4 regions of the Vibrio pomeroyi genome follow, and region 4 is predicted to be linked to each of the others. Evidence: predicted binding sites of a transcription regulator. Region 4 holds the regulator's gene; each other region holds the start of a gene.
The links. The regulator PurR, encoded in region 4, represses purine synthesis genes. The targets are predictions, from matches to a motif close to TNANGNAAACGTTTNCNTNA.
Positions count from the first base shown of each region.

Region 1 (3,217 bases), 1.3 Mb from region 4:
CTTCTAGGTTGAACATAGGGATAACCTTAGTATCAGCCTTGTCGATAGAGCCATCTAGGATTGCGTCGATGATGCCACGCGTATCTTGGATAGAGATACGTTTGCCAGTACCGTTCCAACCTGTGTTCACTAGGTAAGCTTCAGCGCCAGCTGCTTCCATGCGCTTCACAAGCACTTCAGCGTACTGAGTTGGGTGAAGAGTAAGGAACGCCGCACCAAATGCCGCAGAGAACGTTGGCGTTGGTTCAGTAATACCACGCTCTGTACCTGCTAGCTTCGCTGTGAAGCCAGATAAGAAGTGGTACTTCGTTTGCTCTGGAGTCAACTTAGAAACTGGTGGTAGCACACCAAATGCATCAGCAGTCAGGAAGATAACCTTTTGAGCGTGGCCTGCTTTTGATACTGGCTTAACGATGTTGTCGATGTGGTGAATCGGGTAAGAAACACGAGTGTTTTCTGTTTTAGAACCGTCATCAAAATCGATAGAGCCATCGCCACGAACCGTTACGTTTTCTAGTAGTGCATCACGGCGGATAGCATTGTAGATTTCTGGTTCTGCTTCTTTAGATAGACGAATGGTCTTCGCGTAACAGCCACCTTCAAAGTTGAAGATACCGTCGTCGTCCCAACCGTGCTCATCATCACCGATTAGCTCACGCTTAGGATCGGTAGATAGCGTTGTTTTACCTGTACCAGATAGGCCGAAGAAGATTGCTACATCGCCTTTCTCGCCTACGTTTGCACTACAGTGCATTGAAGCGATGCCTTGTAGAGGCAGTAGGTAGTTCATCATTGCGAACATGCCTTTCTTCATCTCACCGCCGTACCAAGTACCACCGATGATTTGAACGCGCTCTGTTAGGTTGAAAGCAACGAAGTTTTCAGAGTTCAGACCCTGTTTTTCCCAGTTAGGGTTGGTTGTTTTAGCACCATTCATTACCACAAAATCAGGTTCGAACGTTGCTAGTTCTTCGTCAGTTGGACGAATGAACATGTTCTTAACGAAGTGCGCTTGCCACGCTACTTCAGTGATAATACGCACGCTTAAGCGCGTATCTGGGTTAGCACCACAATAACCGTCAATGACAAACAGGCGCTTGCCAGATAGCTGAGTTGTCACAAGCTCTTTCAGCTCATTCCATACTTCAGTTGTAATCGGTTTGTTGTCATTTTTGCCTTGATCTGACCACCACATGGTATCGCGGGTCGTGTCATCTTTAACAATGTACTTATCTTTTGGTGAGCGGCCAGTAAAGATACCAGTGTCAACCGCAACAGAGCCTAGTTCCGTTACTACGCCTTTTTCGTAGCCTTCCAAACCTGGCAGTGTTTCTTCAACGAATAACTGCTCGTAGCTAGGATTACGAAGAACTTCAGTAACGCCAGTCAGTCCGTGCTTAGTTAGATCAATTTGTGCAGCCTTAGTATGTTCCATAACGGTCATAGGTGCTCCTTGTAGGATATTTTGTAGGGATTTTGTATTAATTTTTTATTGTTATCTGCTCACCATGCTAGCAACGAGACTCGGGGGAAACAGGGATACAGCTCAAAAAATATCCATATTAACCTTGGGGTTTTAAGCGTCTCGTCACATATTGGCCCAACTAGTCTATCCTGTACGCAAACCTTTGCGCTAGGGGCGAGAACATTATTAATTGATTAAAATTAAGCGGTGATTTTATTACGAAATGTTAAGGAGTTTGCGCTATTTTGATCACAAAAAAGGCCAGCTGAGTGCTGACCTTTTTGGGGTAAATTACGTGTTTTTGGTACGCCGTAAATTAATGAACCGTATTGCTGCCTTTATCTGCTGCTTCTGCGTACAAAGCATCAACATCGTTCTTGTCGAACGAGTAGTTTGTGCCACAGTAATCACAGTGCAGAGCAACGCTACCTTCAGTGCTTAGGATGTCGTAGATCTCTTCTTGAGCAACGGTAATGATAGCCGCCGCGCTGCGATCACGAGAACAACCACAGAAGAACTCAACAGGTTGCGGTGTGAACAGCTGTACTTTCTCTTGGTTGTACAAACGGTAAAGCAGTTCGTTCGCTTCTAGAGTGAATAGCTCTTCGTTTTTCACTGTGTCTGTTAGCTGCTCTAGGTGCTCGAAGTCGTCTGGTGTTCCAGTGCCGTCAGGCATAACTTGCAGCAACATACCTGCAGCATGCGCTTTGCCTTCGTGCTCACCAGTACGTAGCCATAGACGAGTCTTAAGCTGCTCTGAGTTAGCGAAGTAACCTTCAAGTACTTCAGCTAGCGTGTCGCCTTCAAGACCAACGATACCTTGGTAACGCTCACCTTTCTTAGGATCGATAGTGATCACTAGGTGGCCTTTACCCATAAGGTCGTGCAGACCAGCGTCGTCAGCGATATCGCCTTCAAAGCGAGCAACACCACGGATCTTCTGATCGTGATCGCCATTAATAACTGCTAGAGATACTGGGCCGTCACCTTGCAATTGCATAGTGATCGAACCTTCAAACTTTAGGGTCGCAGTTAGTAGCGTTGTTGAAACCAATAGCTCACCCAGTAGTTTTTGCACGGGTGCTGGGTATTCCTTGCTAGAAATAATTTGTTGGTACGCTTCATCCATTTGTACCAATTCACCACGTACTGATAGGTCTTCAAATAGGTAGCGATTTAAAACATTGTTTGCCATTTGGCTATTCCTTCTAGCTTATTGATGCTTGAACTTGATGATGTCACGACGTTGCTTCTTATCAGGGCGACGCTCTGGAGCTGGGTTATGAGCATTCAGTTTGCGCTGTTTGGCAAACTCTTCTCTCTTTGCCAAGCTCTCGGTGGTTTCTTCATAGAGGGTTTGAGCGATCGGAGCTCCACCGCGATGGGCAGAGATTTTCTCGATAGTCACCGTCTTTTCTTCATTACCTTGACGCAGTGTAATCACTGCCCCAAGTTCGACAATTTTACTTGGCTTGCTGCGCTGACCATTATAGTGGACTTTGCCACCATCGACCATGTTGCGAGCAATCGACCGGGTTTTGTAAAAGCGTGCTGCCCACAACCATTTATCGAGTCTGACAGCTTCATTAGCAGTTTTCATATAGGGCTGTGCCTTATTAAGTGAGAAATGAATGCGGTTTAACTGTAATGAACAGTGCGCAACATGTTTTTGATGATGCTTATCACATTAAGTAGAAGCTTTAAGTGGAGGCGGTTGGCATTTTTTTCAAGTCATATTACAAAATAGCCATG
Region 1 covers NZ_AP025506.1:108,038-111,254, forward strand. The annotation lists gene pckA (phosphoenolpyruvate carboxykinase (ATP)) at 1-1,444, opposite strand, end outside; gene hslO (Hsp33 family molecular chaperone HslO) at 1,782-2,660, opposite strand; gene hslR (ribosome-associated heat shock protein Hsp15) at 2,679-3,065, opposite strand.
Region 1: pckA (phosphoenolpyruvate carboxykinase (ATP)) is a predicted target of PurR. The motif match lies at 1,617-1,636, and genes of this name have one in related genera.

Region 2 (3,217 bases), 1.7 Mb from region 4:
CAACCCTTCAAGACTCTCTTCTTGTTCCTTATTACGCTTATTTACATGGCCGATGATGCTTTGGTAATAACGGCGAATGTTTTCAACGTAATTTCTAGCTTCATCACCACGGGCATAGCCGTAGCGAGTTTGGCTGTAGTACTTCTTCTGTCGTAACAGCGGCAGTCTGTCTTTCACATCGCCCCAAGCATCGGGATCGCCACCTTGTGCCTTCGTGAGGCGACGAGCGTCCATCATGTGTCCGTAACCGACATTGTATGAAGCTAGGGCAAACCAGATCTTTTCGTGTTGAGTGATTGAATCTGGCACTCGATTCACGATGCGACGTAGGTATTCAACACCACCTTGTACCGACTGTTTCGGGTCGAGCCGGTTAGTCACACCAACGCTCTTCGCTGTAGGCAGTGTCAGCATCATCATGCCTCGCACACCCGTTGGCGAGCGTGCGACTGGGTTCCAGTGTGACTCTTGGTATGCCAATGCAGCAATCAAGCGCCAATCAAATTCTTGTGAGTACTTCTGAAACAGCGGTGACCATTTTGGTAGTTTGCTGTCTAGTGCGCGGATAAAGGCACGAGTATCAACGTAGTCGAAGGTGCCGATATGACCGATGTATTTCTCTTCCAGTGAAGCCAGTTCACCAGACTGTTTTAGGTTACCGAAGAACTCAATCAGCAAAGCGTACAAACTTTCATCTTCCGATCTATTTAGGTACCAAGAGATAGGCTGGTCTTCTGTCAGCTCAAATGCCAAGGCAACATCTGGGTACAAACGTTGCGCCAGTGACAATTCGATAGAGTCTGCAACTGTGAATAAACGTTCGCCTGTTGATACTTCTTTTAGCAGGTCATTGATGTCTGCATTGCCAACCGCGTCGTAGATGAAGTCATCGTGTGTTTTCTGTAGCAGTTTGAGTGTTGGTTCAAAGTGCGAGTCTTTCACCACAACCAAAGAGGGCGTCAGCGTCTCGCTTGATACCGCAGCTTCTGATTCCGCTTGTGCTTTTACAAACTCAGCCTGACGCTCATTCTCAAAATTGATCAATTGCTCAAGGTTTCTTGGGCGCCATTGTCCCTTTTTGTACACGACCTGTTGGCTTACATAGTAATAAGCAGGCGCGGCGCGATAAGCGCGTGTCAGTTTGTTGTTTTGCGTTAAGCCAGTCGCGATAAGGTCGATTTCGCCTTTCTTCAACGCTGGGAATAAGCCAGATAGACGGTAAGCGGGTTTAACCTCAAGCTTTACACCAAGCTCCTGCGCAAACTCACGAGCTAACTCGTAATCCAAGCCAGCCGGTCCATCAGGACCAATGTAATAAGAGAGTTGGTTGTTAAGGGTGCCGACACGAAGAACGCCGCGATCTCGTATCTGCTCAAGGACACTTTTAGGTTCAGATTCAATCTGGCATCCCGCGAGCCCAACCAGAGCGATAACGAGCAGAATGAATTTAGACGAAAAGATGAGCGTAAATTTAGGCATCAAAATGAAATCTCGAAAAGTGGAAGCCCCTTTATACCAAACCCCGCAAGGCTGGCAAAGCAGGTTTAATTAAACAGATGTAAAAGTGGTGATAAATGCAGCAAAAATACTATTTACGCAGAAAGATAAAAAAAATAACGCAAACGGTTGCTTTTGGTGTTACGTCACAAAAAGAAATGCTTTATAATGCGCTCGCATTGAAGAGGTGGAATCGGCATAGGTTTGGCAACCTTCGGGAATAGCTTCGAAGAAAACAGTTAGGTTGTTCCTATAACCCACTGAATTTATTCCAATACTACCTTAATCAACTGCATAAGAGACCTAAGCACATGAGAATTTTGCGTGGCTCCCCAGCTCTATCTGAGTTTCGTGTTAACAAGCTTTTAGAGCTTTGTCGTGAATTAAGCTTACCTGTAACAGGTATTTACGCTGAGTTTGCCCACTTTGCTGATTTAACGGCAGACCTAGATGAGTCTGAAGTTGAGAAGCTAGAAAAGCTACTGACTTACGGTCCAACGATTGAAGAGCATGAACCTGAAGGTTTATTGCTGCTTGCAACGCCACGCCCGGGCACTATCTCGCCTTGGTCTTCAAAATCAACAGATATCGCACACAACTGCGGACTGGCTAAAGTGTCACGTCTAGAGCGCGGTACTGCTTTCTACATTGAAACTTCGGCTGAACTTTCTGAGCTTCAACTTGTTGAGCTGAAAGCGATTCTACACGATCGTATGATGGAAGTGGTTTTCACTGACTTCGAATCGGCAGCGGCACTGTTCAAAGTTGCTGAGCCTGCTCCTTATGCGGAAGTTGACCTATTAACTGGCGGACGTAAAGCGCTTGAAGAAGCAAACGTTACCCTAGGTCTTGCACTTGCAGAAGATGAAATTGATTACCTTCTTGAAAGCTTCACTGAAAAGCTAGGTCGTAACCCGACTGACATCGAGCTAATGATGTTTGCACAAGCGAACTCAGAGCACTGTCGTCACAAGATCTTTAACGCTGATTGGACTATCGATGGCGTTAAGCAAGAAAAATCATTGTTCAAGATGATTAAGAACACCTTTGAAACGACACCAGAACACGTTCTGTCTGCTTATAAAGATAACGCAGCGGTAATGACAGGTTCTGAAGTCGGTCGTTTCTTCCCAGATCCAAAAACTCGTCAGTACAACTACCACCAAGAGAAAACACACATCTTGATGAAGGTTGAGACGCACAACCACCCAACGGCAATCTCCCCATGGCCGGGCGCATCTACAGGTTCAGGCGGTGAAATCCGTGATGAAGGCGCTACTGGTATTGGTGGTAAGCCGAAAGCAGGTCTGGTTGCGTTCTCTGTATCTAACCTTAAGATCCCGAACTTCGTTCAACCTTGGGAAACCGATTTTGGTAAGCCAAGCCGTATCGTTACTGCTCTGGATATCATGCTTGAAGGTCCTCTTGGTGGCGCGGCATTCAACAACGAATTTGGTCGTCCAAACCTACTAGGTTACTTCCGTACTTACGAAGAGAAAGTAAACTCTCACGCAGGTGAAGAAGTACGTGGTTACCACAAACCAATCATGCTAGCTGGTGGCCTTGGTAACATCCGTGATGAGCACGTTCAGAAGAAAGAGATCCCAGTAGGTGCAAGCCTAATCGTTCTTGGCGGTCCTGCGATGAACATCGGTCTTGGTGGCGGTGCGGCATCTTCTATGGATTCTGGTTCTTCTTCTGAAGATCTAGATTTCGCTTC
Region 2 covers NZ_AP025506.1:708,563-711,779, forward strand. The annotation lists gene mltF (membrane-bound lytic murein transglycosylase MltF) at 1-1,479, opposite strand, end outside; gene purL (phosphoribosylformylglycinamidine synthase) at 1,809-3,217, shown strand, end outside.
Region 2: purL (phosphoribosylformylglycinamidine synthase) is a predicted target of PurR. The motif match lies at 1,615-1,634, and genes of this name have one in related genera.

Region 3 (3,217 bases), 730 kb from region 4:
TTGCTCAGCGTTACGATCTTGTTGTGCAAGGTTTTGACGAGAGAAGATTAGAGATGAAGGACCATCTTTACGCTCAATAGCCAGTTTCCAAGCGACTGCAGATTCAACTTGGTCACATGGACGCCATGTGCTCATGTTTGGAGTCAAACGTAGAGATGCGATCTGCTCAACCGGTTGGTGAGTAGGACCATCTTCACCAAGACCAATAGAGTCGTGCGTGTAAACTTGGATGTTCTGAACTTTCATCAGAGCAGCCATACGCATTGCGTTACGCGCGTATTCCATGAACATTAGGAAAGTAGCGCCGTATGGTACGAAACCACCGTGCAGAGCGATACCGTTCATGATAGCCGTCATACCGAATTCACGTACGCCGTAGTGGATGTAGTTACCAGAGAAGTCAGTTGCTTCAAGAGACTTAGAACCAGACCACATAGTTAGGTTAGAAGGCGCAAGGTCAGCAGAGCCGCCCATGAATTCTGGAAGCATTTGACCAAACGCTTCTAGTGCGTTTTGAGATGCTTTACGTGAAGCGATGTTTGCTGGGTTAGCTTGAAGATCAGCAATGATTGCATTTGCTTTTTCTTCCCACTCAGCTGGAAGTTCACCGTTAGTACGACGTTTGAATTCTGCTGCTAGCTCTGGGTAAGCCGCTGCGTATGCGTCAAATTTAGCATTCCACGCTGCTTCTTTCGCTGCGCCTGCTTCTTTCGCATTCCACTCAGCTGCGATATCAGCTGGGATTTCGAAAGGACCGTGCTCCCAACCAAGTGCAGCTTTAGTTGCTGTGATTTCATCAGCGCCTAGTGGAGCACCGTGACAGTCGTGCGTACCCGCTTTGTTTGGAGAACCAAAACCGATGATAGTTTTAGTACAGATAAGCGTTGGACGAGGATCCGCTTTAGCCGCTTCAATCGCAGCGTTAATAGCATCAGAATCGTGACCGTCTACCGCTGGGATTACGTGCCAGCCGTATGCTTCAAAACGCTTAGGTGTATCGTCCGAGAACCAACCTTCAACTTCACCATCGATAGAAATGCCGTTGTCATCCCAGAAAGCTACCAGTTTACCTAGACCTAGCGTACCTGCTAGAGAACATGCTTCGTGAGAGATACCCTCCATCAGACAGCCATCACCCATGAATGCATAAGTGTAGTGGTCTACGATGTCGTGGCCTTCTTTGTTGAACTGTGCAGCCAGTGCTTTCTCAGCCATTGCCATACCAACAGCGTTAGTGATGCCTTGACCTAGAGGACCAGTAGTTGTCTCGATACCAGGAGCGTAACCGTACTCTGGGTGACCTGGAGTCTTAGAGTGAAGTTGACGGAAGTTTTTAAGGTCTTCAATTGAAAGCTCGTAACCTGCAAGGTGAAGCAGAGAGTAAATCAGCATTGAACCGTGGCCGTTAGACAGGATAAAACGGTCGCGGTCAGCCCACTCTGGGTTTGCTGGGTTGTGGTTCAAGTGGCCACGCCAAAGAACTTCAGCGATGTCAGCCATGCCCATAGGTGCGCCTGGGTGGCCTGAATTTGCTTGTTGAACACCGTCCATGCTAAGTGCGCGGATTGCATTGGCTAGATCTTTACGAGAAGGCATGTCTGCTCCTGGATACATAAGCGATTTAAAAAAGAGATTGATGCTAAAGTTTTCATTTTTATTAGCGCGGGTATTCTCTCAAACGACTATAGCGACTGCAAACGTTTTACTGGCATTTTAACGGTCATTTTTCGCAATTTTCGATCATTTACATCACTTAGCAACGGCTTATCTCAAACGATACGCAAACGTTTAGTTATGACATATCATAAAAAAGAGCTTGTAATTCGACCGCTGGAATTTAGAATAGCCGTCTAGATGTAGAAACACCTACAAAATATACTGTATTTAATGGCGGCGCTTCCTAGCTTGCGACGCCATAAAACTATTTACACCAAAACCTAAAAGTGGAGCTCTCATGGCTAAGCACCTATTCACTTCTGAATCTGTTTCAGAAGGCCATCCAGATAAAATTGCAGACCAAATCTCTGATGCTGTTCTTGATGCCATCTTGGAACAAGATCCAAAAGCACGTGTTGCTTGTGAGACTTACGTAAAAACCGGCATGGTTATGGTTGGCGGTGAAGTAACAACGTCTGCATGGGTTGATATCGAAGAAATCACTCGTGAAACAGTACGTGAAATTGGTTACGTTCATTCTGATATGGGCTTTGACGCTGACTCTTGTGCTGTTCTAAACACAATTGGTAAGCAGTCTCCAGACATCAACCAAGGTGTTGATAAAGCAGACCCTAAAGAGCAAGGCGCTGGCGACCAAGGCATCATGTTTGGTTACGCAACTAACGAAACGCCAATCCTAATGCCAGCTCCAATTACTTACTCTCACCTTCTTGTTAAGAAGCAAGCTGAAGTACGTAAGAGCGGCAAACTTGACTTCCTTCGCCCAGATGCGAAATCTCAAGTAACATTCCAGTACGACCAAGGTAAGATCGTTGGTATCGATGCTGTTGTTCTTTCTACTCAACACTGTGATTCAGTAACAACTCCGGATCTACGTGAAGCAGTAATGGAAGAGATCATCAAGCCAGTACTTCCTTCTGAGTGGATCAACAAAGACACTAACTTCTTCATCAACCCAACAGGCCGTTTCGTAATCGGTGGACCAATGGGTGACTGTGGTCTAACAGGTCGTAAGATCATCGTTGATACCTACGGCGGCGCAGCTCGTCACGGTGGCGGTGCTTTCTCTGGTAAAGATCCATCAAAAGTTGACCGTTCTGCAGCTTACGCAGCACGTTACGTTGCGAAAAACATCGTTGCTGCTGGCATGGCTGACCGTTGTGAGATTCAACTGTCTTACGCTATCGGTGTTGCAGATCCAACATCTATCATGGTTGAAACGTTTGGTACTGAGAAAGTAGCTCACGAAATCATCATTGAAGCTGTTCGTCAAAACTTCGACCTACGTCCATACGGTCTTCAAGAAATGCTGAACCTTCTTCAGCCTATCTACAAGCAGACTGCAGCATACGGTCACTTCGGTCGTGAAGAGTTCCCTTGGGAAGCGACTGACAAAGCAGCAATCCTTGCAGACTTCGCTGGCCTAAAATAATTTAGCCACTGCGATTTGTTTCTTTAAAGCCCTTACTGCTTAGTAAGGGCTTTATTTTTATGTACTTACCAAACTTTTACTCGCAACACCCTTCTTTCACGCCCTTCT
Region 3 covers NZ_AP025506.1:3,163,625-3,166,841, forward strand. The annotation lists gene tkt (transketolase) at 1-1,596, opposite strand, end outside; gene metK (methionine adenosyltransferase) at 1,955-3,109, shown strand.
Region 3: metK (methionine adenosyltransferase) is a predicted target of PurR. The motif match lies at 1,777-1,796, and genes of this name have one in related genera.

Region 4 (3,217 bases):
CAAATTTGGTTTGGATCCAATCACGTAGTAGGTAACGGCTACTCAGGAAGGCAAGGGTCGCACCAATAGCGCTTGCGAAAGATACCAGTAGCAAACTGTTCCAGAAGCCAAACAGTGCAGCCCCTAAAAGCGTGACAACCGCAGCTCCAGGAATAGAGAAAGCAGTGATCATTACGTACGCGACAAAATAGATAGCAGCGGCGGCAATAAAGTTGCTGTCAATGTAGTCATTCAAAACGGCTTGTTGGGCCTTGGCATTTTCAAGCGTTAGGTACTGGCCAAAATTGACGCCTAACAATATGATGGTTACGACCAACACAATACCCAATATCATTTTCTTACTCATTGATACTTCCTCTAATTTTCAATGCATACCATTAGTATAGATAGACAGGCAAAGCATAGATTAACTTTCAACAGATATAAAAAAAGCCGCAAAAAATGCGGCTTAGTTATATAAGTAGTTTGAACTGACAAAGTTAATTGACGCGATTGATAAGCTCTTCACGACGCTGCTGCGGTATAACAGACCAATGTGTTCCATTGATCGCACCTTCTAGCGCCCACAGTAATTCAATACTGACAGAGGACGCATGCGATTCCTTGATGGCGTTAAAGGCGTTTACAGAGCCAGATTCATATAAACGTTCAACGGAATCGATTCCTGCTTTTTTCAACATACGCTCAGTGGCGAGTCGAAGATTCGGCAGATCTTTGAGTCGAGTTGGCTTAGCAGAAGACTGTTCAGCTTTTTCTTCTTTAGCAAAACCCAGAGACGTTGTTGCGAGTTCCAAGATTTTCTCTTGGTCTTGCCACAGGCCTTCAGGCAAAGCGAAATATTTAGTAACGACAGGGAAACCACGTTTTTTGTAGACGTACGGTTGAAACCCTTGTTGTTCGAATTGCTTCGTTGTGCATTTGTCTGCCCGTATATGCAACTGGTCATTAACAACCAGAGCAAACATAGTGTCATCAGCAAAAAGACCGAATCCACCAAACATTGAGCGTGACTTAATTTTTCCTAGGGGCTCAAATAACTTCATTGAGTCCTTTAGTATCGGTTTATCCATGTTATTTATCTCGGTGTATTTGAACTACGCCACCAAATAAGCAGGTCCGAGAGATTAGCAAAATGTTGCAATTAAATTGTCAATAGGCTGTAAATTACTAAATTGTCAGTAGTTACTGCATTTTGCCATCGGTAACCCCGCTACCATACCAACGAGTGGTTTAGGCCGGAAGCTTTGCGTCCCACTTTTTCAAGTGGTTTGCCCTGTGCGTGACTGATTGAATAGAATAAAGTTTTTGTTGAATGAGGCTCACACTTGTTATTTCAAAATGTGACATTGCTTCAATTAATGATCTTTCTGTTGTGCATATAGGTTCATTATAGTTGTTGATAAAAAAAGCGCACCCAAAGGTGCGCTTAATGAAATAAAACTCGTTTTATCAATTAATTTAACGTTTTAACTGTACTTCGTTCAACAATCTCAGGGTGCATTTCGAAGACACGCTTCTCGTGATCTTTATCTTTTATACGTTCTAATAAAATCTCGAATGCATTCTTACCAACACGACGTTTAGGTTGGTGAACCGTTGTTAACGGTGGAGAGAAGTACTCAGCTAGTTCGATGTTGTCGTAACCAATGACTGAAATATCTTCAGGGATACGAATGCCTTTTTCTTGCAATCGGCTCATTAAGCCCAGCGCCATTGTATCGTTGAAACAGAATACTGCTGTTGGGCGATCTTTCATGTCAACGATTTGCTCTGCAGCAAGAACAGCAGTATCACACTCGAAGTTACCTTCAATGATCATGTTGTCATCGGCAGTAATCTTAGCTTCATTGAGTGCGCGTTTGTAGCCTGCGATACGTTCTACACAGGCCGCTTTGTCTAAGTGGCCACTTAAACAAGCAATCTTAGAGTGACCGCGCTCAATAAGGTATTTGGTTGCTAGGTAGCCACCTTCTTCAGAGTTATCGATGATCTTGTCAGCTTGAGAACTCTCTGGGCCCCAGTCCATAATCACTTTAGGGATGTCAGCGTGACGATCTAACATCTCTCTTAGTTCTTCAGTTAGGTCTGAACACATAACTAAGATGCCATCTACACGTTTCTCTGCAAGCATTCGAATGTAGTCACGTTGCTTCTCATAGATACCACCCGTGTTACACAGAATCAAAGTGTAACCTTGACGGTAGCAGTAGCTCTCAACACCATCGATAACTTCAGAGAAGAATAGGTTGGTTGATTGAGTAACAAGCATGCCGATAGTGCGTGTTGTATTGCACTTCAAACTACGAGCAACCGCGCTTGGTGCATAGTTCAGTTCATCTACGGCTTTGTTTACTTTTTCTTGAGTCGCTTCTGCAACAAAACGTGTTTTGTTGATTACGTGAGAAACGGTTGTTGTTGATACGCCGGCTAAGCGAGCGACATCTTTTATAGTGGCCATGGTTTTATCCTATTAGAAGCTACTTTCCCAAAGTACGGAATGAAGTAGCCGTTAAGCTACCTAACTAAGAGCTTAAATTTGTAGGGCTCTTTGGGTACTAAAGTGCTAAAAAACAAAAAACCGCTATGAGCGGCTTGTCTTAACACCGAAATGCTCTGAACTTTAATAAGCATAGCATTTCGTGAATGTTTCATATTTTATCGTTTGCGGTCACAATTTTAGACTGACTAGAAATTACTCGCAATAAAATTCACCCAGAAATCCGGGTGAATTGTCACATTCTACTGAATTTATTTACTTAGTCGCCCAATAAGCTATTCACCGGCTAAATATTGAGTGTCCAATTGACAGAATGCGAGTAGCAGAGATGAGACTGAAGCGTAGAAACCGAATTCATCAACGTCATGACATTTAACGTTGAATTTTGGTACCCAAGTTAGGAGTTGTTGCTCGATAAACTGTTGTTGAACAGCAAATGATTTCTCTAGCTCTTCTTCAAGCTCTGTTTCGTTAGAACGGATGATCAAGTTACCAAGGAAATCGAGTTCGATAGCAATGTGGTCTGCTGGCTCTTTCAGGTCTTGGTTAACCACTAAATTGTGTTTAGCCATGATCTCTTCCATCTCTTTTGCAGGCTTATCGTTTAATAGGCCAGTCTCACCGATGTACATAGAAGCGTATGGAAGGGCACCATGTTTATCCGTCTTTAAGAAAAGGTCACAAAAGTCAGCAGACAGTTCTAGCTGAGCGTCTTCACGT
Region 4 covers NZ_AP025506.1:2,431,291-2,434,507, reverse strand. The annotation lists gene OCV12_RS10640 (TVP38/TMEM64 family protein) at 1-346, opposite strand, end outside; gene OCV12_RS10635 (TfoX/Sxy family DNA transformation protein) at 480-1,070, opposite strand; cyclic di-GMP riboswitch class I at 1,198-1,283, opposite strand; gene purR (HTH-type transcriptional repressor PurR) at 1,454-2,458, opposite strand; gene torD (molecular chaperone TorD) at 2,773-3,217, opposite strand, start outside.